2 regions of the Leifsonia sp. AK011 genome follow, and region 1 is predicted to be linked to the other one. Evidence: predicted binding sites of a transcription regulator. Region 1 holds the regulator's gene; the other holds the start of a gene.
What was found. Region 1 encodes HspR, which represses chaperone genes until heat shock. Its sites were predicted from a motif close to AAGTTGAGTCNNNNNGACTCAACTT; they were not measured.
Positions count from the first base shown of each region.

Region 2: a site for HspR is predicted at 7,141-7,165, ahead of HDC94_RS04430 (Hsp20/alpha crystallin family protein). Genes of this name have one in related genera too.

Region 1 covers NZ_JACCCH010000001.1:549,337-564,751, forward strand. Annotated here, with positions in the region: gene HDC94_RS02735 (polyprenyl synthetase family protein) at 1-395, shown strand, start outside; gene HDC94_RS02740 (squalene/phytoene synthase family protein) at 392-1,261, shown strand; gene crtI (phytoene desaturase family protein) at 1,258-2,841, shown strand; gene HDC94_RS02750 (lycopene cyclase domain-containing protein) at 2,841-3,200, shown strand; gene HDC94_RS02755 (lycopene cyclase domain-containing protein) at 3,197-3,514, shown strand; gene HDC94_RS02760 (prenyltransferase) at 3,507-4,364, shown strand; gene HDC94_RS02765 (MarR family winged helix-turn-helix transcriptional regulator) at 4,482-4,901, opposite strand; gene HDC94_RS02770 (hypothetical protein) at 4,917-5,342, opposite strand; gene HDC94_RS02775 (MarR family winged helix-turn-helix transcriptional regulator) at 5,399-5,935, shown strand; gene HDC94_RS02780 (MFS transporter) at 5,932-7,320, opposite strand; gene dnaK (molecular chaperone DnaK) at 7,511-9,388, shown strand; gene HDC94_RS02790 (nucleotide exchange factor GrpE) at 9,389-10,036, shown strand; gene HDC94_RS02795 (DnaJ C-terminal domain-containing protein) at 10,046-10,984, shown strand; gene HDC94_RS02800 (heat shock protein transcriptional repressor HspR) at 10,984-11,400, shown strand; gene HDC94_RS02805 (methyltransferase) at 11,499-12,593, shown strand; gene glpX (class II fructose-bisphosphatase) at 12,603-13,571, opposite strand; gene HDC94_RS02815 (phosphoenolpyruvate carboxykinase (GTP)) at 13,568-15,394, opposite strand.
Region 2 covers NZ_JACCCH010000001.1:882,105-897,519, forward strand. Annotated here, with positions in the region: gene HDC94_RS14425 (metallophosphoesterase family protein) at 1-2,218, shown strand, start outside; gene ddaH (dimethylargininase) at 2,325-3,536, shown strand; gene HDC94_RS04410 (MGMT family protein) at 3,541-3,861, opposite strand; gene HDC94_RS04415 (GNAT family N-acetyltransferase) at 3,864-4,316, opposite strand; gene HDC94_RS04420 (NADP-dependent isocitrate dehydrogenase) at 4,421-5,635, shown strand; gene HDC94_RS04425 (YdeI family protein) at 6,059-6,631, opposite strand; gene HDC94_RS04430 (Hsp20/alpha crystallin family protein) at 6,700-7,119, opposite strand; gene HDC94_RS04435 (oxidoreductase) at 7,410-8,918, opposite strand; gene HDC94_RS04440 (FAD:protein FMN transferase) at 8,915-9,772, opposite strand; gene HDC94_RS04445 (hypothetical protein) at 9,785-10,258, opposite strand; gene HDC94_RS04450 (hypothetical protein) at 10,462-10,899, shown strand; gene HDC94_RS04455 (hypothetical protein) at 10,892-11,344, shown strand; gene HDC94_RS04460 (hypothetical protein) at 11,626-11,871, shown strand; gene HDC94_RS04465 (hypothetical protein) at 11,871-12,593, shown strand; gene HDC94_RS04470 (SdrD B-like domain-containing protein) at 12,662-15,415, opposite strand, start outside.

The DNA.
Region 1 (15,415 bases):
TCGTCGCGACCCTCGGTGACTTCGGCCGCGAGATCGGCATCGCGTACCAGATCGTCGACGACCTGCTCGGCGTCTTCGGGGCCGAGGCCGAGACAGGCAAGACCACGACCGGCGACCTGCGTGAGGGCAAGCGCACCGTGCTCATCGCCTACGCGGCCAGCACGCGCGAGTGGGCCGAGGTCGAGCACCTCTTCGGCACCGAGGGACTGACCGACGCCGAGGCTGAGCTCCTCCGCACGGCGCTCAGCGACTGCGGCGCTCGCTCGTTCACCGAGGGACTCGCGCGCTACTACGCGAACCGTGCACTCGCTCGCCTCGCCGAGCCGCACATCACGCCAGCCCTCCGCACGGAACTCCACCCGGTGGCCGATGCCGTTCTCGGGCGGGTGAAGTGAGCTCTCGACTGGCCCTGTATGACCGCGTGGCCGAGGAGGTCGCGAGCGTCGTCATCCGCAAGTACTCGACATCCTTCGGATTGGCCTCGCGCTTGCTCGGCCCCGAGGTTCGTCAGCACGTCGAGAACATCTACGCCCTCGTGCGTGTCGCCGACGAGGTCGTCGACGGCCCCGCTACGGAGGCCGGACTCGACACGGTCGGCGCCGGCCGCGCGCTCAACGAACTTGAGCGCGAGACCGAGCACGCCATGGACTCCGGCTTCAGCGCCAACCTCGTTGTGCACGCCTTCGCGCTCACCGCACGCGAGGTCGGATTCGGCAGCGAACTCACGGCCCCCTTCTTCGACTCCATGCGCGCTGACCTCAGCGAGAAGGTGCACGACCAGTCGAGCTTCGAGCGCTACGTCTACGGCTCGGCCGAAGTCGTCGGCCTGATGTGCCTCGCCGCCTTCCTCAAAGACCAGGGCTTTGACGAGGAGAAGACGGAGCGGATGCAACGGGGTGCACGAGCACTCGGTGCGGCGTTCCAGAAGGTCAACTTCCTCCGCGACCTCGGTACCGACTTCGATGCACTCGGTCGCAGCTACTTTCCGGGCATCCGTGTCGATTCGTTCACCGAGGCCGAGAAGCATCGCCTTCTCGATGACATCGACGACGATCTCGCGGTCTCGGCCGCAGTGGTGCCGCAACTGCCCGCGTCGAGCCGACGGGCCGTGGCCCTCGCCCAGTCGCTCTTCGCCGAACTCTCGGTGAGGCTCCGCGCCACACCCGCCGACCAACTCGTGCGCGCCCGCGTGCGGGTACCCAACCCGGTCAAGGCGCGACTCGCGCTCGTGGCCAGCCTCGGGGGAATGCCGAAACCATGAGCACCGTCATCGTCATCGGCGGGGGCATCGCGGGACTCGCCAGCGCTGCACTCCTCGCCCGCGAGGGCCACGAGGTCACGCTGCTCGAGAAGGGCGCCGACGTGGGTGGTCGTGCCGGCAACTGGGAGCACGAGGGCTTCCGCTTCGACACCGGCCCATCGTGGTACCTCATGCCCGAGGTGTTCGACCACTTCTACAAGCTGCTCGGCACGAGCGCCGAGGAGCAGCTCAGTCTGGTAACCCTCGATCCCGGTTACCGGGTCTACTTCGAGGGCGTCGATGAGCCCCTGGACATCTCGACCGAGGTGCAGGACAACCTGGAGCTGTTCGAGAGCATCGAGAAGGGCGCGGGAAACCGGCTTGCCACCTACCTCGACTCGGCACGCGAGACGTACGACCTCGCGAAGAAGCGGTTCCTCTACACGACGTTCGCCGACTTCCGGCCGCTGCTGCGCAAGGACGTGCTGTCACGCACGGGTCGCTTCCTGCGCCTGCTCATCCAGCCGCTGTCGTCGTTCGTGGGCGGCAAGTTCCGTGACCGCAGGCTTCGCCAGGTGCTCGGCTACCCCGCCGTGTTCCTGGGCTCGTCGCCGTATCTCACGCCGAGCATGTACCACCTCATGAGCCACCTGGACCTGCAGGACGGCGTGCTCTACCCGATGGGCGGCTTCACGCGCGTTATCGAGAGCATCGCGGACCTCGCCGAGGCCGAGGGTGTCACGATCATCACGAGTGCTCCGGTCACGCGCATCGTTGTCGAGAACGGTCGTACCACCGGCGTCGAGTACTCCGACGGTGACGAGACGACCTTCCTCGCCGCAGACATCGTGGTCTCCGCCGCCGACCTCCACCACTCCGAGACGGAGCTCCTCGCCCCCGAGCACCAGAGCTACCCCCAGGAGTACTGGGATGCCGCGACCGCCGGCCCCGGCGCACTCCTCCTGTACCTCGGCGTCAAGGGGTCCCTCCCCGAGCTGGAACACCACACCCTGCTGTTCACGCGCGAGTGGGAGAAGGGGTTCTCCGCGATCTTCGGTGATGAGCCGAGCGTTCCGAACCCGGCATCCCTCTACATCTGCAAGCCGAGTGGCGTGGATCCGGATGTCGCGCCCGAGGGCTTCGAGAACCTCTTCGTTCTCGTGCCGGTGCCAGCGGACCCCGGCATCGGCCGAGGCGGCGAGGACCGCGCGGGCGACGCGGATCTCGAGGCCACGGCGGATCGAGTGATTGCGCAGATTGCGGAGTGGACGGGCATCCCCGACCTCGCGGACCGCATCACCGTGCGCCGCACCGCGGGTCCGGGCGACTTCGAGCACGACCTCAACGCCTGGCGTGGCACGGCCCTCGGGCCGGCACACACCCTCAAGCAGAGCGCGTTCTTCCGCGCGGGCAACGTGTCGAAGAAGGTCAAGGGGCTCTACTACGCGGGGGGCTCGAGCATCCCGGGTATCGGCCTGCCGATGTGTCTCATCAGCGCCGAGATCCTCGTCAAGCGATTGCGCGGCGACACGTCCACCGAGCCCATGAGTGAGCCCCTCATCCCGTCGATCACGCCCGCCGGTTCGACGCTGGTGCCGTAGTGGGTCTGCTGTACCTGGCTGCGCTGGCGATCGCCCTCACGGGCATGGTCATGCTCGACCGGCGGTTCCGGCTGTTCTTTTGGTCGAACCCGGGCAGGGCCGCGATCGTGCTCGTCGTGGGCGTGCTGTTTTTCCTCGCGTGGGATCTCGCAGGCGTGGGTCTTGGTGTGTTCTTCCGCGGCGAGACCGACTTCATGACGGGTGTGCAGGTGGCGCCGGAGGTGCCGCTCGAGGAGGTCTTCTTTCTCACGCTGCTCTGCTACCTCACGATGAACGTGTACACCTTCGCGGCGTCGCGGTTGCGGTCCCCCCGTTCCCTGAGGAGCGGCGGAGCCGCGTCTCGAAGGGCGGCCCCATGACCTACTGGCTCCTCAACGCGATCTTCCTCGCGCCCGTGCTCGTCCTCGGCATCCTCGCCGCCCGCCGCCTGCGCTGGCCAGCGCTCGGGATCACCGCCGCGGTGCTGCTCGTCATGACGGCCGTGTTCGACAACATCATGATCTCGGTCGGGCTCGTCGACTACGCGCCGGACCTGATCAGTGGCGCGTTCATCGGCGTGGCCCCGCTCGAGGATTTCGCGTACGCGCTCGCTGCCATCGTGGGGCTTCCGTCGCTGTGGGTACTGCTCGGTCGCAAGGCCTCCTCTGCCAGCAAGGAGGATCACGGTGCTTAGGGCCTTGTTCGTGTCATCCCGCCCGCTGAGCTGGGTGAACACCGCCTTCCCGTTCGCGGTTGCCTACCTGCTCACGACCCGCGAGGTCGACCTCACGTTCGTGCTGGGGACGATCTTCTTCCTCATCCCGTACAACCTCGCGATGTACGGCATCAACGATGTCTTCGACTACGAGTCCGACCTGCGCAACCCGCGCAAGGGCGGGGTGGAGGGCGCGCTCCTCGATCCGCGGATGCACCGACCGACGATCATCGCAGCGGTCGTGACATCCGTTCCCTTCGTCGTCTACCTCGTCGCGGTCGGAAACCCGCTCTCCTGGCTCGTGCTCGCGGTCAGTCTCTTCGCCGTGGTCGCATACTCGGCCAAGGGACTGCGCTTCAAGGAGCGGCCGTTCCTCGATTCCCTCACCTCGAGCACACACTTCGTGTCGCCGGCGCTCTACGGTCTCGTGCTCGCGGGCGCGACGTTCACGCCGCAGCTGTGGGCGGTGCTCGCGGCGTTCTTCCTGTGGGGGATCGGATCGCACGCGTTCGGTGCCGTTCAGGACATCGTTGCCGACCGCGAGGCGGACATCTCGTCCATCGCGACGGTCATTGGGGGTCGCGCCACCGTGCGCTTCGCGATCGCGGCCTACGCGCTCGGCGGAGTGCTCCTGCTCTTCAGCGCGTGGCCGGGCCCGCTCGCGGCGATCCTCGTCGTGCCGTACATCCTCATGTGCGCGCCCTACTGGAACGTGACGGATGCCGCGGCCGAGACCGCGAACCGAGGCTGGCGGCGCTTCCTCCTGCTGAACTTCATCACCGGGTTCCTGGTGACGATGCTGCTCATCTGGTTCGCGCTGCTCCCCTAAGCGAGCGCACCACCTCCCCTGGATCCACCTCTTTTCCGGAGGTTTCAGGCCAGGCTCCGCTCAGTTGGGTAACCACTGTGACTGAGGCCCACATCCTCCGGAGAAACGGATGAAACGCTAGTCGTTCCATCCGAGGTTGCGCGCCACACGTTCGAGCACGGCGACGGTCTGCTCGTACTCCTCGGCGCTGACGCCCTCGGTCGCGAGGGTCCGCTGCGCCGCGACCACCTCGGAGAGCTTGTCGAGGGCGATGCGTCCGCGCTCGGTGAGTTCGTAGCCGGTGGGTGTGGCGTCCACCCAGGCGCTGTCGATGAGTTCGGTGAGGTGCTCCGCGGCGGAGTCGCCCGGACCAACGAGGAACGGCGCGACCGCGGCATCCAGTTGCTCAACCGTGGACGGCTCCTGTGCGAGCACGTTCATCAGTTGCCACTGGCGCCGGGTCACGCCGTGTTCCTCAAGAGTCGAGGCGAACTGCTCGTCGATCATGCGGTCAACGAGCTTGAGCCAGAATCCGATCGGTCGAGGGTTGGTGTCCATGGCTTGAGGTTACGCTCACGCCTTGTCGGACGGGAGGTCCTTGGACCCCTCGTGGTGGTCGTGGTCGAAGTCGGGGCCGAAGCCGCGCCCGCGGAATCCACGCGGGCCGAACCCGTGACCGCGGTGTCCACGGCCCTCGTAGCCGTGCTGACCGCACTCCGAGACGGAGTGCGGCGCTGGCGTCGCGGCAAAGCCCAGAAATGGGCTTTGCTCCTGAGCTCCAGCGCGCCATCCAAGGTTGCGAGCCATCTTCTCGAGAGTTGCCATGGTGGTGGCGTAGTCCTCGTCGGAGACGCCGTCGCGAGCCTTGTCGGCGAGCGAGTCGCGGAACGCGCGACGCTGTTCGCGGCCGAGCTGGTGCTTGCGGTACTCGATCGCCCGCAGCCAGAAGCCGGGGCGCTGTGTCTTGTCGGTGTTGGTCTTTTCAGTGTTGGTGTTCATGGGAACTGCCTTTCGTGGTTTACATGTCATATGACAATAAATGTAAGATTACATACATGGGTCAGGAGAGTCAAGCGGATGCCGTTCGCCAGATCGAGGAGGCGTTGCTCACGCTCCGCCTGGGCGCTGGCCGTGGTGGCCCGCGCCCGCCGTGGGGGGATGGTCCGCCGCCGTGGGCTGGAGGCCACGGGCCCGGGCCGCTCGGCGCACGCCGACGGCACGACCACGAACCGCACGCACGCGGGATGCACGGGGGAGCGCGCATCCGTCTACTCGAGTTCCTCGCCGGGTCGTCAAGCGGAGTGGGTATCTCGGAGATCGCCGAAGCGGTCGAGGTCGATCAGCCCCGGGCATCCCGCCTCGTCGCGGACGGCGCGGCCCGCGGCTTCGTCACCCGCTCCGTCGACCCGGGCGATGCGCGCAAGAGCGTCGTGACCATCACGGATGCCGGCCGCCAGATGCTCGACACGGTGCGAGCCGGCCGCACCTCCGCGGTCACCGACGCCCTCAGCGGATTCACGCCAGACGAGACCGCCCTGTTCGCGGAGCTGCTGTCACGCTTCGCCGCGGCCTGGCCGCGACCTGGTCGCTAGAACTTCGGCACCCTCACGAACACCATGAGGATCGCGCCGACGAGCAGCACGAGCGCGATGCCGAGAACACCGAAGATCGTCGCGCCGAAGATCACGATGAACGACGCCCACAGCGCGGGCGAGAGGAAGCTCGCGACTCGGCCGGTCGTCGCGTAGAGGCCGAAGATCTCACCCTGGCGACCCTCGGGGGTCACGCGGGCGAGCAGCGAGCGGCTCGCAGCCTGCGCCGGGCCCACGAACGCGGAGAGCGTCAGGCCGCCGATCCAGAACACGACCGTGCCCGTGTCGTGCAGGGCGAAGACCAGCACGGCCATGATGACGAGACCGAACAGCGCGAAGAGGATGACCGCCTTCGGGCCGAAACGGTCGTCTATGCGGCCGGCGAAGATCGTGGAGATGCCCGCCACGAGGTTGGCGGCGATGCCGAAGAGGATGACCTCGTTGTCCGTGAAGCCGAACGCGACCGCGGCGAGGATGCCACCGAAGGCGAACACCCCGGCGAGGCCATCGCGGTAGATCGCGCTCGCGAGCAGGAACCAGAAGGTCGGACGGGACTCCGGGTTCTTGTAGAGTGCGGCGACATCGCGCACGAGCAGCGCGTAGCTGCGGAAGAACCCGACCTTGGACGCCTCACCGCCCGTCGCGGGCGCCTCCGGCACGTTGAAGAAGAGGGGCAGCGAGAAGATCACAGTCCACACCGCCGCGCCCACCGCGATGAGTCGGTAGGCGAGTCCGCCCGAAGTGTCGAGGCCGAACCACTCGAACGTGTTCAGCAGCACGACGATCACGAGCGCGACGATGCCGCCGATGTAGCCGAGACCCCAGCCGAGACCGCTGACCTTGCCGATGGTCTTGCGGGTCGAGACCTGCACGAGCATGGCGTTGTAGTTGACGCCCGCGATCTCGGAGACCACCGCACCGAGCGCGAGGATGATCGCGCCGTACCAGAAGTACGCGGGGTCGGCGAAGACGAAGAAGAGGGCGAACTGCAGGATGGCCAGCAGTGCGGTGAACAGGAGCAGGAGGCGCTTCTTGCGGCCGCTGGCATCCGCCCGCTGTCCGAGAACTGGCGCCAGCAGAAGGATCAGGATGCCCGCTGCCGTGGTCGCCCATCCGTAGCCCGACGACAACTGCGCAAGTGCCGCCTCCCGGGTGGCATTCCCCTCGGGGAGGGACGCGATGTCGGCGGGAAGGAACGAGTCCGACACGAGGTACAGCGAGGCGAAGACGAAGGTCAGGATGACCGAGTTGAACGGCTGGGTGGCCCAGTCCCACAACGCCCACGACACGACCCGCTTGCGGGGAACGACTTTGTTCTCGATATCCAGCCCCACCACACCCACGGCGAGCGTGTTGGCGGCGACCGGAATCTTCTTGTCCGTCATGGTCACACGCTAGTGCCCACGGGTGTCCTGGCGGTGAACTTTCACCTTGAGTCGCATCGGCTCAACTTCGACTTGACAGAAGTTATCCACAGGACCAGACTTGATACATCACGACTCATGTTTCGACGCAATCGTTTCGAGTCAGTGAGCCGACCACGAAGAAACACCAGCAACAAGGAGACAAGAGCATATGGCTCGAGCAGTAGGTATCGACCTCGGAACCACCAACTCGGTGGTTGCCGTTCTCGAGGGTGGAGAGCCCACCGTCATCGCCAACGCTGAAGGCTTCCGCACGACCCCCTCGGTCGTGGCCTTCACCAAGGACGGGGAGGTGCTCGTCGGTGAGACCGCGAAGCGCCAGGCCGTCACCAACGTCGACCGCACCATCGCCTCCGTCAAGCGCCACATGGGTACTGACTGGAAGCAGGATGTCGACGGCAAGAAGTACACCCCGCAGGAGATCTCGGCACGTATCCTCGCCAAGCTCAAGCGCGACGCCGAGCAGTACCTCGGTGAGCCGGTGACGGATGCCGTCATCACCGTTCCCGCGTACTTCAACGACGCCGAGCGCCAGGCCACCAAGGAGGCCGGTGAGATCGCGGGCCTCAACGTGCTCCGCATCATCAACGAGCCCACCGCGGCCGCACTCGCCTACGGCCTCGACAAGGGCAAGGAGGACGAGCTCATCCTCGTCTTCGACCTCGGTGGTGGCACGTTCGACGTCTCCCTCCTCGAGGTGGGCAAGGACGACGACTTCTCGACGATCCAGGTTCGCTCGACCGCCGGTGACAACCGCCTCGGTGGAGACGACTGGGACCAGCGCGTCGTCGACTACCTGATCAAGCGCTTCAAGGAGACCACGGGAGTGGATGTCTCGGGAGACAAGATCGCGAAGCAGCGCCTCAAGGAGGCCGCGGAGCAGGCGAAGAAGGAGCTGTCGTCGCAGACGAGCACCACCATCCAGCTGCCCTACCTCTCCCTCACGGAGAACGGCCCCGCCAACCTCGACGAGACGCTCACCCGCGCCAAGTTCGAGGAGCTGACCGCTGACCTGCTCGCTCGTCTGGAGAAGCCGTTCAACGACGTCATCAAGGAGGCCGGTGTCAAGGTCGGCGACGTCGCACACGTCGTCCTCGTCGGTGGTTCCACGCGTATGCCGGCCGTCGTCGAGCTCGTCAAGAAGCTCACGGGTGGCAAGGAGCCCAACAAGGGCGTCAACCCTGACGAGGTCGTCGCCGTCGGCGCCGCGCTCCAGGCTGGCGTGCTGAAGGGCGAGCGCAAGGACGTTCTGCTCATCGACGTGACCCCCCTGAGCCTCGGTATCGAGACCAAGGGCGGCATCATGACGAAGCTCATCGAGCGCAACACGGCCATCCCGACCAAGCGCAGCGAGACCTTCACCACGGCAGACGACAACCAGCCGTCCGTCGCGATCCAGGTCTTCCAGGGCGAGCGTGAGTTCACCCGCGACAACAAGAACCTCGGCACGTTCGAGCTCACGGGCATCGCACCCGCGCCCCGTGGCATCCCGCAGATCGAGGTCACGTTCGACATCGACGCCAACGGCATCGTGCACGTGTCCGCGAAGGACAAGGGCACCGGCAAGGAGCAGTCGATGACCATCACCGGCGGCAGCTCGCTGTCGAAGGAGGACATCGAGCGCATGGTGCGCGAGGGCGAGGAGCACGCTGCTGAGGACAAGGCCCGCCGTGAGGCAGCCGAGACCCGCAACACGGCAGAGCAGCTCGCCTACTCGACCGACAAGCTCATCGCCGACAACGCCGACAAGCTGCCCGACGACGTCAAGTCCGAGGTCCAGGCGGATGTCGACGCACTCAAGACCGCGCTCGCCGGAGACGACGACGCAGCCGTGAAGACCGCGTTCGACAAGCTGACCGAGAGCCAGCAGAAGCTCGGCGAGGCGATCTACAACGCGCCCGAGGCGCAGCCGACCGAGGCCGAGGAGCCCGCAGCCGCAGCATCCAGCGATGAGGACATCGTGGACGCCGAGGTCGTGGACGACGAGGACGACAAGGACTCTTCGACAGGCTCAGGGCAGGCAAAGTAAGTGGCTGACGACATCACCCCAGAGGACGACAACGCAGCGGAGCCCGTCATCCGCGACAAGCGTCGCATCGACCCGGAGACGGGCGATGTCCGCGAGCCGAAGGCTGACGAGCAGGACGAGTCGGATGCCACGGCTGAGGGAGCGGACGACGACTCCGCTCCCTCGGCTGAGGCCGACGCCGAACCGCTGAGCGCGGAGGACCAGGCTCTCCTCGATGAGGCCGAGCGCGACCTCGTCGCGGACATGCGCAACGACATGCTGCGTGCGCAGGCCGAGCTCGTGAACTTCCGCACCAGGGTCGAACGCGACCGCGCCGCGAACCGTGAGGCGGTCATCGCCGAGGTGCTGCGTTCGCTCCTGCCGGCGATCGACGATCTTGCTCGCGCCGAGGCGCACGGCGACCTCGTCGAGGGCAGCCCGCTCGCGATCGTTGCCCAGAAGCTCCGTACCTCGTTCGAGAAGTACGGACTCAAGACGGTGGGGGAGAAGGGCGAAGCCTTCGACCCCGCGTTCCATGAGGCCGTCGTGCAGATCCCGACCCCCGGTGTGACCGAGAACACGATCGCGGACGTGATCGAGCAGGGCTACGCGCTCGGCGACCGCCTCGTGCGGCCCGCCAAGGTCGCGGTCGCGGTTCCCGCCGAGTAAGGCACGTCAGTGGCAAGCCAGGATTGGTTCGACAAGGACTTCTACGCGGTACTCGGGGTGTCCAAGGACATCAGCGAGGCCGAGCTCAAGAAGGTCTACCGCAAGCTCGCACGCCAGTACCACCCGGACTCCAACCCGGGGGACGCCAAGGCAGAGGCGAAGTTCAAGGAGATCAGTGAGGCGCACTCCGTGCTCTCCGATCCCGAGATGCGCCGCGAGTACGACCAGATCCGCGCCATGGGTTCCGGCGCTCGCTTCACGGCGGGCGACCAGCCGGGCGGGTTCGAGGACGTCTTCGGCGGCATGTTCGGCCAGCGTGGTGGCGCCCAGAGCGCGAGCTTCGAGGATCTCCTCGGTGGCATGTTCGGTGGTCAGGCCGGGTTCCGTACCGGCCCAACCCCGGGCAGGGACATCACGGCGGCAACGACGCTCGATTTCGTCACCGCCATCCGCGGCGAGACGATCAAGTTGCAGGCGGCCGGGGGCAACCCCATCACCGTCAAGATTCCCGCCGGAGTGGCCGATGGCCAGAAGATCAAGCTCAAGGGCAAGGGTGAACCAAGCCCGAACGGCGGCCCGGCGGGCGACCTCGTGCTCACGGTCGCGGTGCGCAAGCACCCCGTCTTCGAGCGCGACGGCCTCAACCTCCGCGTGGTCGTTCCCGTCACCTTCACGGAGGCGGCTCTAGGCGCCACGATCGAGGTCCCCACCCTCGGGGGCGACCCCGTGAAGCTCCGGGTTGCGCCCGGAACGCCGAGCGGTCGCATCCTTCGGGTGAAGGGTCGCGGCGTGACATCAGCGCGCGGCACCGGCGACCTGCTCGCCGAAGTCGAGATCGCTGTACCTTCACGCGTGCCGGATGATGCGGCCGAACTCCTGCGAGCATTCGACGAGGCCATGCCGAAGGAGAACCCGCGCGCCGAGCTGATCCAGAAGGCCAAGGTCTGATGGATCTCGATACGCCGGTCTTCGCTATCGCGGCTGCCGCAGAGTTGGCGGGCATGCACCCGCAGACTCTGCGGCAGTACGACCGGCTCGGCCTCGTGAGCCCCACCCGCACGGCCGGCCAGTCGCGTCGGTACTCGATGCGAGATGTCGCGCAACTCCGCGAGATCGCGGCTCTCTCGGCCGAGGGCCTCAACCTCGAGGGCATCCGCCGCATCCTCGAGCTGGAGAACCAGGTCAGCGCACTGAGCGAGCGAGTGCGTGAGCTCGAGCACGCCCTCGCCGAGGAACTGCTTTCGCGCCCCGGCCGCCGCGTCTTCGCTGCGGGTTCCGCCGGGGACGTCGTGTCGCTGCGGGCCGGATCCCGCGCCGAGAAGGCCAACCAGGTGGTCGTGTGGCGACCCCTGCGTCGTAGCTGACCCCCACGCATCCCGAATACAGGAGATCCCCGTGTACCTGTCCCCTCACGCGCATGCCTGAGCGGGAGCATCCCAAATCTCCTGCATTGGGGATTGAGGTGCTGGAGAGTCTCCGCCGCTGGCCCGACATCGAGGCGCCGAACCTAGTCGCCGTGGATGCCACGGACCGCCTGCTCCTCGACAAGGCGGCCGAGGACATACGCGCCAACCCCGACGGCGTTCTCGTCGTCGACGACAACTACGGTGCACTCACGCTCGGGGCAATCGCGCTGGGTGCTCGGGGCGTGCTCGTGCATCAGGACTCGATCGTGGGCGAGCGCGCCCTCGCCGCGAATGCTGGCGGGCTCGCTGACTACCGACATGAGGACCTCGATGACCGTGACTCGCTCGCTGGCGTGCGGGTCGTGCTCTGGCAACTTCCGCGAAGCCTCGACCGCGTCGCGGACGTCGCCTGGGCGCTCGCAGGGGGCGTTTCGCCGGACGCAACCGTGTATGCCGGTGGGCGCATCAAACACATGACTCTCCGCATAAACGAGGTGCTGAAGCAGCACTTCGCAAGTCTTGACGTGCTCCCGGCGAGGCAGAAGTCGCGGGCTCTGCGGGTCGCGAACCCCATACCCAGCGCGCGGTCGAACGAGAGTCGTGGCATCCATACCGATCTCGGCATACAGCTCCACGGCGCCCCGGGTGTCTTCGCGGGCGGTCTGCTCGACATCGGCGCGCGGGCGATGCTGGAGGTGCTCGACGAGGTAGCGCCTGCCGCTACCAGCGCCGTCGACCTGGGCTGCGGCTCGGGCATCCTCGCGATCACCCTCGCCCAAGCCCGACCGCACCTGCACATCACCGCAACGGATGTCTCGGCAGCAGCAGTGCGCGCCACCGAGCAGAACGTCGCTCTCAACGGCGTCACCACGATCACGGCGCTGCAGGACGACGCGGGCTCCAGCATCCCGGATGCGAGCGTCGACCTCGTGCTGCTCAACCCGCCCTTCCATACGGGATCGACGGTGCACACGGGCATCGCGTCGAAGCTCTTCGCGGCTGCGGCCCGCATCCTCAAGCCCGGCGGCGAGCTCTGGACGGTCTACAACTCGCATCTCGGGTACCGCGCCGAACTCGCGCGCGCGGTCGGGCCGACGCGTGAGGTGTCGCGCAACCGCAAGTTCACCGTGACAGCGTCGACGCGCCGCTAGGCAGAGCCTCTAAACCCAGCGCTCCGCCCGGTAGTCCGCGAGCACCCGACGCATCGTGCCGGAAGCTCCGCGCACGACGACGCTCTCGGTACGGATGATCGCGCCACGGTGCCGCACTCCCGCGACGAGCGGCCCGTCGGTGACACCCGTCGCGACGAAGAACGTGTTGTTGCCCTTCACGAGCTCGTCGGCTTCGTAGTGGGTATCGAAACGGAGGCCAGCCGCCTCCCCGCGTGCTCGTTCGTCGTCGTCCCGCGCGACGAGCCTGCCCTGGATGAGTCCACCGAGCGCCTTGACCGCGCACGCGGTGGCGACCCCCTCCGGGCTGCCGCCGGTGCCGACGCAGAGATCGAGCTCACCCTCGAGACTCGCGGCAGCGATTCCACCACCGACGTCGCCGTCGAGGAGGAGTCGGGTCCCCGCACCCGCGGCGCGGATCTCCTCGATGAGGACCTGGTGCCGTGGCCGGTCGAGTACCCCAACCGCGAGTTCCCCGACCCGTTTGCCGAGAACGGATGCCAGGGCTCGGAGGTTTTCACCGATGGGGTTCCTGATATCGACTACCCCGATCGCCTCCGGCCCGGCGACGATCTTCTCCATGTAGAACACGCTCGACGCGTCGAGCATCGTGCCCCGATCGGATGCCGCGATCATTGAGATCGCGCCGGGCCTCCCGGCCGCCGTCAGCGACGTGCCGTCGATCGGGTCGACAGCGATGTCGCACTCCGGCCCAGACCCGAGCCCGACAACCTCGCCGTTGAACAGCATCGGGGCCTGGTCCTTCTCGCCCTCTCCGATCACGACGGTGCCCCGGAACGCGACGGTGCCGAGGAACGCGCGCATGGCGTCGACCGCCGCACCGTCGGCCGCATTCTTGTCACCGAGCCCGACGAACGAACTCGCCCGGATGGCGGCCGCCTCCGTTGCGCGTACGAGCTCGAGCGCGAGGTTGCGATCGGGGATCGCTGCGGCGTTCACGCGACGGCGCGCTGGAGCGAGGCCGCCTCGACGCCGAGCCGAGTCTCGAGCCGGCGCCTCAGGTCGGCCAGCTGCGCCCTGACCTCCGCGGGCAGACGCTCCCCGAACCCGTCGAGGAACCGTTCCGTGTCGTCTGCCTCGTCGAGGAGCGAGTTCACGTCCAGGTCGAACAGGGCCTCCCAGTCCCGGGCGGAGACACCCGCAGCGAGGTGGTCGATCGTGTTCGGAGTCGGCACGAGGCCGACGGGGGTGTCCGCGGCTCCGATCTCTCCCGTGATGCGCTGGATGATCCAGGTGAGCACGCGACCGTTCTCGCCGAAGCCCGGCCAGAGGAACGAGCCATCCGACCCCTTGCGGAACCAGTTCACCTGGAAGATCGCGGGCGCCTCGGCACCGAGGCTCTCGCCGAGCTCGAGCCAGTGCCCGAAGTAGTCGGCCATGTTGTACCCGCAGAACGGGAGCATCGCGAAGGGGTCCCGGCGCAGTTCGCCCACCGTGCCCTCGGCGGCGGCGGTGCGCTCGGAGGCGATCGTCGCCCCGAGGAAGACCCCGTGCTGCCAGTCGCGCGCCTGCGCGACGAGCGGAACGTTGGATGCCCGGCGCCCGCCGAACAGGATCGCGTCGAGTGGCACGCCCGCCGGGTCGTCCCAGTCTGGCGCGATCGAGGGGCACTGCGATGCCGGAACGGTGAACCGCGCGTTGGGGTGGGCTGCGGGTCCGGCCGCGGGGTTCCACGGCCTACCCTGCCAGTCGGTGAGGCCCTTCGGTGCGGTGTCGGTGAGTCCTTCCCACCAGACGTCGCCGTCCTCGCGGAGGGCCACATTGGTGAAGATCGTGTTGCCCCAGATGGTGTCGACAGCGGTCGGATTCGTCGCGGGGCCGGTGCCCGGGGCAACGCCGAAGAAGCCGGCTTCCGGGTTGATCGCGCGGAGACGCCCGTCGTCCCCGCGAGCGATCCACGTGATGTCGTCGCCAAGCGTCTCGACCGTCCATCCGGGGATGGTCGACCGTAGCATCGCGAAGTTGGTCTTGCCGCACGCGCTCGGGAAGGCCGCGGCGATGTGGAAACGGCGACCGCCCGGGTCGGTGACCCTGATGAGGAGCATGTGCTCGGCGAGCCAGCCCTCGTCGCGCGCCATGACCGACGCGATGCGCAGGGCGAAGGACTTCTTCGCGAGGATGGCGTTGCCTCCGTAGGCCGATCCGAACGACCAGATCTCCCGCGACTCGGGGAAGTGGGCGATGTACTTGGTGGGATTGCTCGGCCACGCGACATCCTGCTGCCCCGGCTCGAGGGGCGCACCGACCGAGTGGAGCGCCGGCACCCAGCTGTCGCCTGCGGCGATACGGCTGAGCACGTCGTCTCCCACGCGCGTCATGATGGACATGCTCGCGACGACGTAGGGGGAGTCGGTGAGCTGCACGCCGATGCGGGAGAGCGGTCCGCCGACCGGACCCATCGAGAAGGGCACGACGTAGAGAGTGCGGCCGCGCATAGCGCCGCGGAACAGCTCGGTCATCTCCGCCTTCAACTCGGTGGGCTCCCGCCAGTTGTTTGTCGGGCCGGCATCGGCCTCGTTCTTGGAGCAGACGAACGTGCGGCTCTCGACGCGAGCAACGTCGTCGGGGTCACTGCGCGCGAGAAAGCTGTACGGGCGGTGCTCTGGGTTGAGCTGGGTGAGCTGGCCAGAGTCGACCATGGCCCGCAGGAGGCCGTTGAGCTGGGCGCGGGAGCCATCAACCCAGACGATGCCGTCGGGCTGGAGCAATTCGGTCTGCTCCTCGACCCAGGCCTCAAGGGTTCTCGGGAGTGTTGTCGTCATCGTTCGTCCTCCGTAAAGAAT
Region 2 (15,415 bases), 330 kb from region 1:
CCAGGCCATCGCGCTCATGACCCCCGAGGTGCTCCCGCCGTGCCTCATCGGTTGCCCCAACCCGACCGACCTGTGGCTGCAGATGCAGGGCGAGTGGCTCGACAGCATCCTCGAGAACAACCCCAACCAGTGGGCGGTTGCCGTCTTCCACCAGCCGGTCTTCTCGACCGCGGTCGGCCGTGATGAGGCCGATGTTCGTGCCGCCTGGCTTCCCGTGTTCCAGCGCAACGACATCGACCTCGTGCTCATGGGCCACGACCACACCTACGCGCGTGGCTACGTGAACGCGGATGCCACGGCAACGCCCGGCATCACGACCGGCCCGGTCTACGCCGTGAGCGTGTCTGGCCCCAAGTACTACGACCAGCAGCCGGTGGACAACAACGTCTGGACCCAGAACGGCGCGACCCAGGTCATGCGCGCGGGTTACACGTCGACCTTCCAGGGCATCACCGTCTCGGGCAACACACTGCGCTACGAGTCGATCGTCGCGGCCAAGTGGGGCAGCGGCGCCGAGGAGTCCACGACGGACGTGCCGATCGGCGGAACGCTCGACTCCTTCACGATCACCAAGTACGACGGCGGCACGAAGTACGTGACCGAGGACGGCGTTGCGATCCCCGGGCCCGGCGAGGGCCCCGACCCGGTCGACCCGGGCACCCCGACGACACCCGAGGAGCCGGCGGGAACCCCGGCCGAGGTGGCCCTGGGCTTCCAGAAGGTGGGGAACGTGGCATCCACGTTGTCCGGTCCGTCAGCGCTCGATGAGGCCCGCGGCATCCTCTGGGTGAGCGACGCGACCCCCGACAGCGTCGGCCGCGTGAACGGCATCAGCGTGGCGACCGGCGAGATCGTCGACCACTTCGACGTGGGCGGCCCCGTGATCGACATGAGCTACGACGTGCAGCTGTCGGGCGTGGTCGCGGCCTACAAGACGAGCAACGGCAAAACCGCCGCGAACGGCTACTCGACGGCGGCGGGCAGCGTGGGCGCCCCCCTGCTCGACGACCCGATCGTGCTGCCCTACGCGATCACCGGCATCGGGATCGACGCGGGCTCCGGAGTCGTCTACTTCTCGCTCGCCGTGGGCGCCATCCTCGCGGTGAACGCCGAGGAGGGCGACATCGTCGGCCAGTACCCGGTGGGTGCCGGAGTGGGGCGGATGCGCGTGGATGCCGCCACCGGAAACCTCTACGTTCTCTTCACCGGCCAGAGTTCGAGCGAGCTGCGCATCCTCGCGGGACGCAGCGCGATGGCGAACCTCGGCAGTTACACGCTCGAGCCCGGTGCTGCTGGCGTCTCGGTCGACCCGAAGGCCGGTCTCGCGATCGTCGGACACGCGTCCGGAGGCTTCACGGCAGTCGACGTGCTCGGCGCGACGGCGACCCGATACGCGAACGCGGACTTCGGTACCGGGGTGACCTCGGTCTCCACCGAGTCGGCGAAGGGCCTCATCTACGTGACGACGCCCACGGGCATCGTCACCGTCGGCCGCGAGCAGGCGCCCCGCATCACCCAGTCGCCGGAGCGTGCGACGATCGCAGCCACCGGCACGACGACGCTTGCGGCTGAGGCGTGGGCGGTCCCGGCGGCCGCTGTGCAGTGGGAGCTGCGCAAGCCCGGTAGCACCGTGTGGGAGACCGTCGCCGGCGCCACCGAGCGGACGCTCGATGTCACGGGCCTGAGCACGGGCGTGCAGTACCGCGCGGTGTTCTCGAACGAGATCGGCGGCGAGGAGTACTCGACGGTCTCCGCGACGGCGACGATCTGGTCGACTGTCCCCACGGAGCAGCCGCAGCCGATCACCCCGACGAGCACCAACAAGGGTGATGGCATCACCGCGACGGTCACGGGTGGCCTCATCACGGTGTCGCTGGGCGAGGAGTGGGAGGGTGCGTGGATCGGCTCGATCATCCACTCCGACCCCGCCTTCCTCGGTTGGCGCGTGGTCACCGACGGCACGGTCGTCATTCCGGTCCTCGCCGGCATGACGGGCGAGCACCGGGTCGCACTGCACGACGCGAACGGCGAGATGATCGGGTGGGCAGCGGTCTCCATCCCGACCCCCTCGGGTGAAACCCCGCCGAACCAGCAGGGACCGGGCACCCAGGCACTCGCCTCGACGGGCCTCTCGATCGACGGCGGCCTCGTGCTCGCCGTGATCCTGCTCGCAGCGGGCGCGATCGTGATCGTCCGTCGCAGGATGACGCGCGCCTAACGCTCGACGAACGACTCGGGGCTGCCCGGCTCAGGCCGGGTGGCCCCGACGTTCTCGTGGGGCGCACCCCAGCAGATTCATAGAATCCGCCCGCTAGGGTAGCGGGATGCACACCCCAGCCCCCAGTTTCGCCCGCCGGTTGTCCGCGTCCCTCATCACCGGTTTCGTGACCGCGCTGGTGGTCCACGCCGCCGTGGTGTTGATGTACTTCGTCAGCAACGGCGCATCAGGAGAGGCGCTCGTCGCCCTCAACAACTACTTCCTCGCCGCGAGCCTCTCGCTCGCCGTGCTCCTCACGATCGCGGCGCTCCTCGGGGCCTTCCGCACGTGGTGGGGCGCAGCGATCGCCGGTCTCGTCGGCGGCATCGCCGCGAGTGCCCTCGGGGTGCTCTACGCCGTGGTCTCCAGCGGAACCGCCTGGAGTGACCAGGCGACCGCGTTCCTCTTCACGTCCCTCGCCGGTACGAGCCTCGTCTTCGAGGTCGGCGCGGTCGTCGCCGCCCTCACCGCCGGTCGTGCGCTGTGGAAGGCCGCGCTGAGCTGGTCGCGCGACGTGCCCCGCAGGATCGCGCTCGTGCGTCCGCCGTCGTCCCGCCTCGCCGAGGGTGAGATCACCCACCTCGAGCGTGTGCCCGTCGACGCCGAGCTCGCCGAAACCCAGTGGGACGGTTACGTCGCCGCGCTCGCCGCGGAGGGCTTCGAGGTGCTGGATGTCGCGGCAGCCGACGACCACCCCGACTCCGTGTTCATCGAGGACACCGTGGTCATCTTCGGCGACCTCGCCGTGATCACGAGCCCCGGCGCGGAGAGCCGTCGAGGCGAGATCACCGATGTGCGGGAGACCGTGGCATCCCTCGGCCTGCGCGTGGCGGAGATCGCGGAGCCCGGAACGCTCGACGGAGGGGACGTGCTGAAGGTCGGCACGACGGTCTACGTCGGTCGGGGCGGTCGCACGAACGGCGAGGGAATCCGCCAGCTGCGTGCCATCCTGAGCCCCCTCGGCTACACCGTCGTCGCGGTGCCCGTGAAGAAGGCCCTGCACCTCAAGAGCGTCGTCACGGCCCTGCCCGACGGCACCGTGATCGGCTACCCGAAGCTCGTCGAGCACCCGGGAGTCTTCGGTCGGTTCCTCGCGGTTCCCGAGGAGCACGGTTCGGCCGTCGTCGTGCTGTCGGATGACGCGGTGCTCCTGTCGTCGTCGGCGCCCAAGACCGCGACTCTCCTCGCCGACCTCGGCTACCGCGTCGTGACCGTGGACGTGAGCGAGTTCGAGAAGCTCGAGGGCTGCGTGACCTGCCTCTCGGTGCGCATCCGCTAACGCATTACGCGGTCGGGACGTGCCGCGCCGTCGCGAGGTCGACGCGCCACGACCCGGTGCGAGTCCACAGCAGTGGGGTTCCCTCGGCGCGATAATGCTGCAGGGCCCGGGTCTCGTGGTCGATGGCCGGATGCCCGCTCGCGCGCACCACGCGCCACCAGGGCACGTCGCTGCCGTAGTGGGACATCACGGTGCCGACCGCCCGGGCGGCCCGGGACCCGATCGCCGCCGCGACGTCCCCGTAGGTCATCACGCACCCCTCGGGGATGTCGGCCACGACCTCCAGCACGAGGCTGACGAAGTCGTCGCTCGGGGCCGCCGTCATGCCTAGAGGGTCAGCGTGCCGATGTTCTCGCCGTACTGGGTCTCGCCCGTGATGACGAAGCCGAGGTGGAGGAAGAACTCCTCCGGGCCATCATCGCCGGGCTCCCAGAGGGCGGTGAGCTCCGTGAAGCCACGGCTCTTGGCCTCCTCGGCGAGCCCCCGAACGGCGAAGGAGCCGATGCCCTTGCCCTGGTTCTCGGCACCGACGGACACACGCCACACGCAGCTGCGGAACTCCTCGGTTGTCGCCTCGGGGTCGAAGTTGCCCCGGATGAAGCCGACAACAGTGTCACCGTCCAGCACGACGCGCGGCCACGAGGTGGCCGGGTTCAGGAAGCTGTCGGCGATCGCGTACGACGGCGGCGTGACGAACTGCTCCTGCCCGCGCCGGAGTGTGAGGTTGTTCGCTGCAACGATCGTGCTCGCGGACAGTTCTTCCAGCCTGAGTTCGCCCATGCTTTCAGGCTAACGGGCGATCCTCGGTTCCGCGAAGATATCTTGACGTCGAGATACTTCTGCATTTCTAGTAGAATCGGTGCGGCCAACTGAGAGGAAGCACTGTGTCGAAAATCAAGGTAGAGGGAACCGTCGTCGAGCTCGATGGCGATGAGATGACTCGCATCATCTGGCAGAAGATCAAGGACACCCTCATCCACCCGTACCTCGACGTGAACCTCGAGTACTACGACCTCGGCATCGAGCACCGGGATGCCACGGACGACCAGGTCACGATCGACGCCGCCCACGCCATCCAGAAGCACGGCGTCGGCGTGAAGTGCGCCACCATCACCCCCGACGAGGCCCGCGTCGAGGAGTTCGGCCTCAAGAAGATGTGGAAGTCGCCGAACGGCACGATCCGTAACATCCTCGGCGGTGTGATCTTCCGCGAGCCCATCATCATCTCGAACATCCCGCGCCTTGTGCCCGGCTGGAACAAGCCGATCATCATCGGCCGTCACGCGTTCGGCGACCAGTACCGCGCTACCGACTTCGTCTTCAAGGGCAAGGGCAAGCTCACCGTCGAGTTCACGCCCGACGACGGCTCCGAGCCGATGAAGTTCGAGGTCTACGACGCACCCGACGACGGCATCGCCCAGGTGCAGTACAACCAGGATGCCTCGATCCGCGACTTCGCACGGGCATCCCTCAACTACGGCCTCACCCGCAACTACCCGGTGTACCTCTCCACCAAGAACACGATCCTCAAGGCCTACGACGGTCGCTTCAAGGACATCTTCCAGGAGATCTTCGACGCCGAGTTCAAGGAGAAGTTCGACGCAGCCGGCCTCACGTACGAGCACCGCCTCATCGACGACATGGTCGCCTCGGCCATGAAGTGGGAGGGCGGCTACGTCTGGGCCTGCAAGAACTACGACGGCGACGTTCAGTCTGACACCGTGGCCCAGGGCTTCGGATCGCTCGGCCTCATGACCTCCGTGCTCGCAACGCCCGACGGCAAGGTTGTCGAGGCTGAGGCCGCACACGGCACGGTCACGCGCCACTACCGCCAGCACCAGGCCGGCAAGCCCACGTCGACCAACCCGATCGCCTCGATCTTCGCGTGGACCCGCGGGCTCGCCCACCGGGCCAAGCTCGACAACAACCCCGAGCTCGCCGCCTTCTCCGACACCCTCGAGGACGTCGTCATCAAGGCCGTCGAGGAGGGCCACATGACGAAGGACCTCGCGCTGCTCGTCGGGCCGGACCAGAAGTGGGAGACGACCGAGGAGTTCCTCGACACGCTCGACAAGGCCCTCGCGGCGCGCCTGGCGTAGCTGCCCGGTCCCTGAGGAGCGGCGAAGCCGCGTCTCGAAGGGTCACGTGGTGCTGCGGGTGGGGCCCTGCATTCAGGGGTCTCCGCCCGTAGACGCCCGCCACACCGGAGACCCCTGAATGCAGGGCCCCACCCTCCGCGGTTTCTGGCGCGCTGGAGCTTAGAGCGAAGGCCATTTCTGGCCTTCGCCGCGACGCCAGCGCTGACGGCCGTCTCGGCCGTCAGGTTCCGCGGGCGTAGCCCGGCGTATTGAAACCCGGTGGGTTGAGTAGCCGCGGCGTAGCCCCGGCGTCATCGAAACCTCACCAACGAACAACACCGACCACGTGGGTGAGGTTTCGATGACGGCCGCTGCGCGGGCCTACTCAACCACCGGGTTTCGATGACGGCCGCTGCGCGGGCCTACTCAACCCCCAGGGAACGACTAGTAAATCTTCTCCCCGCGGGCGAGCATCTCCACGTACTTGGTGATGTTCCGCTCGCGGGTTTCTGCTTTCTTGAGTTGGCTCAGGCGGAAGATGATCGCCCAGCGGTTCTGCTTGGTGAGAGTGGCGAAGAACGCGGATGCCGCGGGGTTGGCGTCGATGGCGGCCTGCAGGTCGGCCGGCACCTCCGCACCCTTCACCCGGTACGCGGCATCCCACCGTCCGTCGCCCTTGGCCCGCTCGATCTCGGCGTGCCCACCGTCGCGCATGCGACCCTCGGCGATGAGGCGCTCGACGATGCCCACATTGCGCTGCGACCACGGGCTGTTGCGGCGCCGCGGGGTGAAAGCGTGGAGCAGGTAATCGTCGTCGAATCGCGCGACCTGGCCATCAATCCATCCATGGCAGAGGGCGACCTCGAGGGCCTCATCCCAGGTCATGCCGGGGGCCGACGAGAGCTTCTTGCGAAGCTTCAGGCGCACCCCGTCATCCGTGCCGTGCTCGAGGAGGTACTGCTCCCACTCCTCGGGGGTGGCGAGGTAGACGATGGGCTTCTCCGCGAACGACGCCATACGGCGATGGTACGAGAAACCCCCGACGCCGAGGGGGAGGGGCGCCGGGGGTTCGTCTGGAGGTGGGGTCAGCTGGCGGTGACCTCGGCCGCCTCGGTGGAGGTGGCGGTCGTCGTGACCGCGACCTTGCGCGGCTTGGCCTGCTCGCTCACCGGGAGCACGACGCTGAGCACGCCGTTCTCGTAGTTGGCGGAGATTGACGCGGTGTCGATGCCCTGACCGAGGGTGAACTGGCGCAGGTAGGAGCCGCCCTGGCGCTCGCGGGTGAGCCACTTCACGTCGCCGTTGCTGCGGGTGGTGCGCTCGGCGCGCACGGTGAGCAGCTGGCCGTCGACATCCACATCGACCGAGCCGGGGTCAACACCCGGGAGGTCTGCGGTGAGGACGTAGTGGTCTCCGTCGCGGTAGAGGTCGATCGGCATCCGGCGGGGACCCTGTCGGGTCGCACCGCGCTCGAGCTCACGGAACGGGTCGAAGAGTACTGCCATGATGATCTGTCCTTCGTCTAGAAGTTGAGTCACCGTGACTCAACTAAGACGAAATTAGCACTCTGGATACGCGAGTGCCAGCGCGTTCGCAACCGGCGAACGCGAGGCATCTGCCAGCTATTTCACTCTTTTCCGGAGCTTTCGCCCCCGAATCACTCTGGCCACGCGCGTGACCGCCTAGCCACTGGCGCCGCGCGTGAACCCTCCGGAAAAGAGAGGATCAAGACCGGGGTGGCGGGGTGGCGGGCTGGTGGCGGGGCAGGTGGTGCGGTGGCGGGGAGAGGGGGGGGCTAGTAGCCGCTGAAGTAGTCGGTGTGGATGCGACGCACACCCTGTTTGCGCAGGGTCTTGCGCACCTCGTTGACGAGTGCGGGTGGGCCCGACACGAACGCACGGCGGGACGCGGCATCCGGGACCGCAGCGGCGATCGCCTCGGGTGTGACACGTCCAGTGCCGCCGTGGACCCAGCCCGTGGGCAGACCCCCGTCGGGCTCCGGCCCGAACAGCACCACGCGCGCACCCGTCCGCTCCAGCACCTCGCGGTAGGGGAGCGGCCCGGCCGTGCTCGTGGCGTAGACGACGGTCACGTCGCGCTTCTCGCCGCGCTCCACGGAGTACCCCAGCTGGGAGGCGAACGGGGTGATGCCGATGCCGCCGGCAACGAGCAGCAGGGGGTCACTGACATCCGCTGGCAGCACGAAGTCGCCGTGCACGCCGGTGCCGTGCACCATAGCGCCGGGCTCGAGGTCGAGCAGCGCCTTCTTGAAACTCGAAGATGACGACGGCACCGTGATCGCGAACGTGATCGGTCCGTCGGCGGAGGGCGCGGACGAGATGCTGAAGTACCGCCGGTTGCCGCGGAAGTCGGCCTTGCGGTGCGGGATGGTGAGTTCCATGTACTGGCCGGGCACGAAGTGCACGGGCTTCGTGGGCTGGAAGGCGAGCTCCCAGGTTCGGTCGTTGACCGCGGTCTTGCCCAGGTACGTCATGCGGATGGCACGACGCTGGCCGAAGGCGAACGCGACGAGGTTTGCGACCAGCAGAGCGAACAACGGGCTCGTGTAGATCGGCCCCACGTTGTAGGGCGCCGAGTACAGCACGCCGGCGACCACGGCGACGAGGAGTTGCTGCCAGCGGCGCGGTGGAGTGGTGAGCGGTTCGCTCAGCATGAAGCCGATGAAGAAGAACAGCGGCGACGACAGGAAGGTGTTCGAGAAGACGGTTGCGAGGTCGCTGCCGGCGCTCAACTCGATCCCGAAGCGGATCGCCGAGGCCACAAGGAGGAAGGTGCCTGCCATCGCGAACCGTCGCAGCCGGTACAGCACCAGGAACGCACCGATGATCACGACGGGCTGCAGGAACGGCGTACCCGTCCACCACGCCGGGAACCCGAGCCCGGCGAGCCCGATGATCCACGCGCCGAGCGCTGCGGGGTTGAGCACGTGGCGTCCCCGGATGGCGAGAACGTACTTCGAGGCGGTCGCGATGGTGCTCGCGAGCGCGATGCCGAGGAGCCCGATCGGGTCGAGCGTCGGCACAATGATGAGCGCGATGAGCACACCCGTGATGTACGAGGATTCCGGATGCCACGGCCGGCGCACGATGAGCGATGCGAGCCATCCCGTCAGGGCGGCCGTGCCTACCGCCACGGCCGCTGACGCGAGGATCGGCAGGGGCTGGTACGAGAGCTGCCCGAACAGCGACAGCACGAGCGCGGTGAGCGTGATGGCCGCGAGGGTGAACAGCACGAGCTTGTACATCGGCACAGCGCCGAGGGTCCGGTCGAGCCAGCGCTTCATAGGAACATCTCTCCTGACAGGTCTGGCGAGTAGGTTACCCGCCCGGTGGAATCCACGATCACGTACTGGAAGTGGAACTCGCTGGCCAGCCGCTCGGGGGAGGTGAAGAACAGGGCGGTGGCGAGCCCGTCCGCCTCGAGCGCAGTCGATGCGAGCGCCCACGTCGCGAGCACGCTCCTCGTCGGCAGGCCCGTGACGGGGTCGATCACGTGGTGCAGCCCCTCGCCCCAGGCCCGGCGGTTGGTGGCGGAGGCGCAGATCGCGCCGGTGCCGAGCTCGACGACGCCGATGGCGCGCGTGGGATCGGTCGGATGCTCGAGCCCCACCCGAATCGTGCCCGGGCCGTGCCGCAGCATGTCGCCGCCGGCATCCACAATGAATTCCTCGTGCCCGTGGTGCGCAAGGATGCCGCCGACGATGTCGACGAGGTAGCCCTTGCCCGCGGCGCCCACATCCACCGTCACAGGCCGGTGCGCGGTGAGGGTCTCGCCGTCCCACGCGATCGCCTCCTCCCAGGCGAGCGCAGGTCGGGCCGGTCCCTCGGGGCGGAGGCGGTAGGTGCTGTCGTAGCCGAGCTGTTCGAGGCTCGCCCCCACGAGCGGCGTCACGGCGCCGCCTGTGAGGTCGTAGAGGCGGCGGTAGAGGTCGAACAGGGGTGCCGCGTCATCCGGGAGCTTGATCGATCCAGAAGCCCGCCGCAGCTGCGACACGAGCGAGTCGTCGCGGAACCGCGAGTACGCGAGGTCGAACTCGGCAATGCGCTCGCGAATGAGCAGCTCGAGGGCGTCGCCGAGTGGCTCCGTGCTATCGATCTGCCACTGGGTGCCGATGGCCTCGAACGTGAGAGTCAGCACGTCGTCGCTCCGTTAGGACGACGCATCCGCCTTGATGGCCTCGAGGGCCTTCATGAAGCCCCCGCTCGTGAGGGACGAGCCTGCGACCTTGGTCACCGAGATGTCGTCGATGCTCTTGCCCACGATCTCCGCCGAGATACCCGAGGCGAACTCGCCCTGGTAGTGCTCTGTGTTGGGGTTGCTCGGGTGTGTACCGATCTCGACGGCCGTGACGACGCCGTCGGCGAGGGTGAGAGTCACGTCGACCGTCTCCGTGCCGTTGGGCGACTGGTACTGGCCGCTCTCGGTGTAGCTGCCGTCGGCGTACGTGCCGGTCGATCCCGTGTCGGTCTCGGTGGGCGTCGTGGGCTCGGACGTGGCACCGGTGTCCGGCTCGGTCGTCGTGGTGGGAGCGGGAGTCTCTGCGGCGCAGCCCGCGAGGGCTCCGACGAGCGTGAGACCTGCGGCCACGGCGATGGTGGGTCGGGCGGTGATGATCGAGCGCATTCGTCTCCCTCGAGATCAAGTTGTTACGTCAAGCATCTCGTACTTGTTGGGAGATTCCTTGGAGTCGCCTGCAAAGCACGCTTGAGCACTCGACGCGCGAAGAACGGCCTCGACCGCACATCGAAGTGAACCGACACCGAACAGGATCTGAACGTGAACGCGGTCGCCTCCGTTCCGTGCGAGCACACTGATAGAAACAGAACGTGCTGTACGTCCTTGAGCCCGAGATGCCGGGCGGAATCGACGAGGGCACAGACATCGACCGACGCACTTGGCCGCCTTCCTACAGGTCGCTGCACTACGAGCTCGACACCTGGCAGGGTGATCCGCTGGTAGCAGGATTCGTCTGCCTGCTTGCGACTCGCGACCTGGAAGCGGATTTCCGCGAGGCGGGGCTCACCGGATACACGCCCCGCCCAGTCATCGTCACTCGCTCACTCAACTACATCGCGTTGAACAAGAGGCCGGTACCCCCCTTCGTGTGGATCGACATCACGGGTGTGCCAGGCCTGCACGACATCGCCTGGACGAGCGGTCGGGAGATTGCCGTGTCTGAACGCTTCGTGGACCTGCTTCGGCGCGCAGGGGCGGAACATTTCTCCGTGACGGCCCTCGACGAGACGCAGTCGCCACATGACTGATTCGAGCCGACGTCCAGGAGGTTTTTTCCTACTCCGGCCCGAGAACCCGGCCGAGATCGGCCCCGAGACCGTGATCAATCGAGCCACGACTCCATGGAGCTACGACAAGTTGCAGGTAGAGCTCGATGTCTTTTGGGAACGCGATCCGCTGATTGCGCGAGATTGGGTCATCGCTACGGTCGACTTGGAACGAAGCTTCCAATCCGCAGGCATCACTGGGTACAGGCTACGACCTGTTGCTATCACTCTCTCGGAGAACTACGTGGAGCTGGATGGAGGGCCGATACCAGACTTCGTTTGGCTGGATGTGACGGGGAAACCGAGGCTCGACGATATCGCGTGGACTACGGGTGGGCACCTCGACCTCATCGTGTCACCCAAATTCTTGGACGTTCTCGAAGCGGGCGGAGCCTCTCATTTCGACGCGTTCCTGTTGCCTGATTGATGAGGGCAAGTCTCGCAGCCGTTGTTAGGAGCGGCGCCGGGGGAAGTTAGCACGCACGAGGCCGGTTGACCGGCTCTTGGAGGGCTTCGTCAGTGCGTCGATGACGGCAGATCCCGAATTCAACATTCGAGAGACCGCGACCCGCGAAAGTTCCGTTGTGCATGACTCTTGTCGCGTGGGACAGGTGGGAGAACCCTCTTGTCTGCCTCTACTTCCATCTGATCTGCGCATGATGACATCGCGGGGACGGACGAAGTAGAGACCCGGCGCAGAACAACTACGTGCTTGATGTTGTTAACCAGCTCGAATCTCGCGGTGCCACGGATTTCAGGATCAATCAAAGGCAAGTGAGTATTCTCGAACAAGTCGTGGGTAAAAACCGCCCGGACGTGCAGTTCACCTACGATGGGGTTCGGTATTACCTGGAGTTCGAATCCCAGGGCTCAAACCGCGGCGCGGGTCACCTGAACAGAATCTTCAGCAATGATCCCTGCGGGGTGATCGGGATCTTTGGAGGCCCCTTCTGATGCGAACCCTGCTGAACGACGAGTTCGCCCCGATTACCAAAGCCATTGGGTTCGTGAAGGCAGGGATTGACGAGGTGACTGACCAGCGCGCGCAGTTCCTCCAGCAGCACGGGTACACGCTTAGCCGCCGAGAGCTCGCATTGCCGCTCATCGAATCCCTGCGTGTTCTTGAGCCGCTCACCGTGGGAGCAAGGCCCCGCACCTTGTGGGTGGAACATGGCACGTGGACCGCTTGCTTTGACTCAGGGTACCGGGGAGGAGACCCGGGGCCCGGAGTGAGTCTAGTGGCCCGATCCTTGGCCGTCGACGGACTGTATATCCGCACATCGCCCGATATTCGCGGAGGCGAGGTGCGGAGGTGGGGTGCCACCCAGTTCGTGTTCTATCCGGCTGGAGGAGATAGGACTCACACGCGAGTAGTCGCGGCTACCAACGACGGCAGCTGGGTTTGGCAGAACTTCGGCGAACCTCTGCCCTTTGAGGAAGTTGAGCGCTATGAGGCCCCGCGTCGGAGAGACCGCTTCACGTCGGACATGCTCGAGAGGTATTGCCAGGCGCTCGGTATAGACGTATTCAATGCCGAAGCCTACGGACCCCGCGCTGTTCTGCTCGAAATGACCGAATTGCGCGGTAAGCCCCTTACGTATCGGACGATGACCCTTGAGGAGGCGCAGGCCGCCAACGGAATCGTGCCAGGTCAGGCCGCCGCCGCCCGGGGCTGAGATCGATCCGCAGCAACGCTGAGGGGGCGGCCAGGCTTTCGCCCGACCGCCCCCTCAGCGTGTTGTGACTACTCCGCGTTGCGCAGGTCGTTGCGGCGTCGCACGAGCACGACCAGCAGGCCGCCCAGCACCAGCAGCAGCGCGACGCAGCCGATCACGAGGCTGATCGAGCTGCCCGTCATGGCGAGCACAGTGGCCAGTGGGGTCTCCGGGGCGATCACGACCGGCAGCGCGTAGGCGTGGAACGGGTCGTCGTCCGTCACGGTGACGGGGGTGTCCTCGTCGTCCGTGATGAGCACCGGCTCGCCACCCTCGCCGAGAAGCGGCTCGCCCGTAGGCGCCCCGTTCTCGTCGGTCTGCGGCGTGATCGGGTTGGCGACCACGACGACCTCATCGGCGTGATCCTGGTTCTCGCCGAGCTGCAGCGTGCCCTCGGCGAAGAACGACGCGCCGGGAGGCAGCATGCCCGTCCAGGGGCCGCTCTCCACGAAGCTGTACTTCGCCGGGCCGCCGAACGGCGTGAGATCCGCCGTCCAGTCGTCCCCGAGCGCGATACCCGAGAGCGTCGTGTCATCGAGGGTGAGGTTGGTCAGCCACGTCGTTCCGGTGTTGGTGACGACCCAGCGCACGGCGTTCTTCGACTCGACCTCGTAGCCCACCGCGTGGGCCTCGTCGTTGGCGTCCTGGTCGGCGTCGACGAGCGGCTTGGTCGGGATGACCCAGGCGTCACCGTCGCGGACGATCGGGTCTTCCTTGGTGCCGTCGTACTTGATCACCTGGATGGCGGCCGTCGCGGCGTTGTAGTCGTCGACGTCGTTCACGGGGATCCCCGAGAGGGCGCCCGTGGCATCCACTCGAACGCGGTCGACGTGCGGAGCAGCGGATGCCTCGACCGTGAGCGTCGCGGAGCCGTAGATGTACTCCCCGGGCTCCCACACCGCCTCGCCGTCATCGAACGTCTCCGCCCACTCGAACGACCAGCCCTTGTCGCTGTAGGTCGCGTCGCGGGTGATGTCGCCGGGGAGGGTCCACTTCAGGGCGTCAACCGTGGCACCGGAGATCGTGACATCCGACATGCTGACCTCGCGGAGGTTCTCGTCGCCCGTGTTCTGCACGACGAACACGACGGTGCGGGTCTCGCCGGGCGTGTAGAACTCGGCGTCGGTCATGGTGTCCGCGTCGTGTGAAATCGCGGTTCCCTCGCCATCACCCTTCTCGATGTCGACGAACGGTCCCACGCCGGTCCAGGCGTTGAACGGGTCGTCGTCCTCGACGGTGAACGGCGTCTCGCCGTCCTCGAGGGTCGCGCGAACCGGCTGGTCCTCCTCGTCGAGCTCCGGCTGGCCGGTGGGCTCGAGCGTCTCGGGGTCCTGCGCCGGCACGACGACCGTCGCGATCACGTCGACCGTGTCGGTGTGCGTCTGCTCGGCGGGGATGGCGAGTGTTCCGGTCGCGAAGAACGACGCTCCGGGCGGCAGGAGGCCCTGCCAGGCACCGCTGTCGACGAAGCTGTAGTTCGTCGGTCCGCCGAAGGCGCTCAGGTCGGCAGTCCAGTCGTCGCCGATCTCCGGGCCAGCGTCGGTGACATCCTCGAGCGAGAGGTTGGTCAGCCACGTGGTGCCGGTGTTGGTGACGACCCAGCGCACGGTGCGGTCGGTGTCGACCGGGTACTCGACCGCGTGGTCGGAGTCGTTGGCGTCCTGGTCGGCATCGGCGAGCGGCTTGGCCGGGATGATCCAGGCGTCGCCGTCCTTGATGGCCGGGTCGGCCTTCGAACCGTCGTACTTGATGACCTGGATGCCACCGGTGAAGGCGTTGTACGGGTTGTCGTCCTCGAGCGGGATCCCGTTCCAGGCACTCGTGGCCGTGACATCCGCAACGTTGACGTGCGGGTCGCTCGAGAGCGGCACCGTGAGCGTGGCGAGGCCCGTCACGGTCTCACCCGGCAGCCAGAGCGCGGTGCCCTCGCCGAACGTGTCCTCCCACGTCGCGGTCAGCACGCCGTCGGAGCCGGCCGTCGCCGTGAGGCTCGTGCCGTTCGGCAGCGTCCACGAGAGACCCGAGACGGAGGCGCCCGAGATCGTCGTGTCGGTGAAGGTGACCTCGCGCAGCGGCTCGGTGCCCGTGTTGGTCACGGTGACGAGGATCGTGCGGGTCTCGCCCGGCTGGTACACGACACCATCGGCGAGCGTGTCAGCGTCGTTGACGGCGACCCAGTCGTTGCCCTCGAGCACGGCATCGCTCTTGTTGATCTCGAGGCTCGGAACACCGATCAGCACGACGCCCGCATCCCAGGTGGGGTCGATTCCGTCGGTCGCGAGGATCTCGGCGTACGTGTACTCGTCACCGGGTACCAGGTTCTGGTTGGTGCTGTCGAGCACGATCTCGCTCGTGAAACCGGTCTCGGGGTCGGCGTTGGAGTCATTACCAGCACCGCCCGCGCCCTCGATAGTGAACTTGTAGAGCTGCGCCTGCTCCTCGGTGAGGATGAAGCGGATCTCATAGGTTCCGGCGGGGAGAAGGTCGAAATCGTAGCGTCCCTGCGCGTTCGTGGTCGTCGACGTGACTTCCGTCTCGCCCTGGTACAGCGCGACCGTGACGCCCTGGAGCGGAAGCTCCCCGATGTCCTGGATGCCGTCGCGGTCCGCATCGATCCAGACGTAGTCGCCCAGCGCGTATGTGCGCGGGATGCTGTTCTCCACGGTGAATGCGAGGTCGTCGTTCACGAGCGCGGGCAGCGTGCCGCTCACCTGCGCGTCGTAGTCGTCGCCGTTGGTCTCGACGATGCTCTGCACCGAAGCGAACGCGGGTAGCTCGATCGT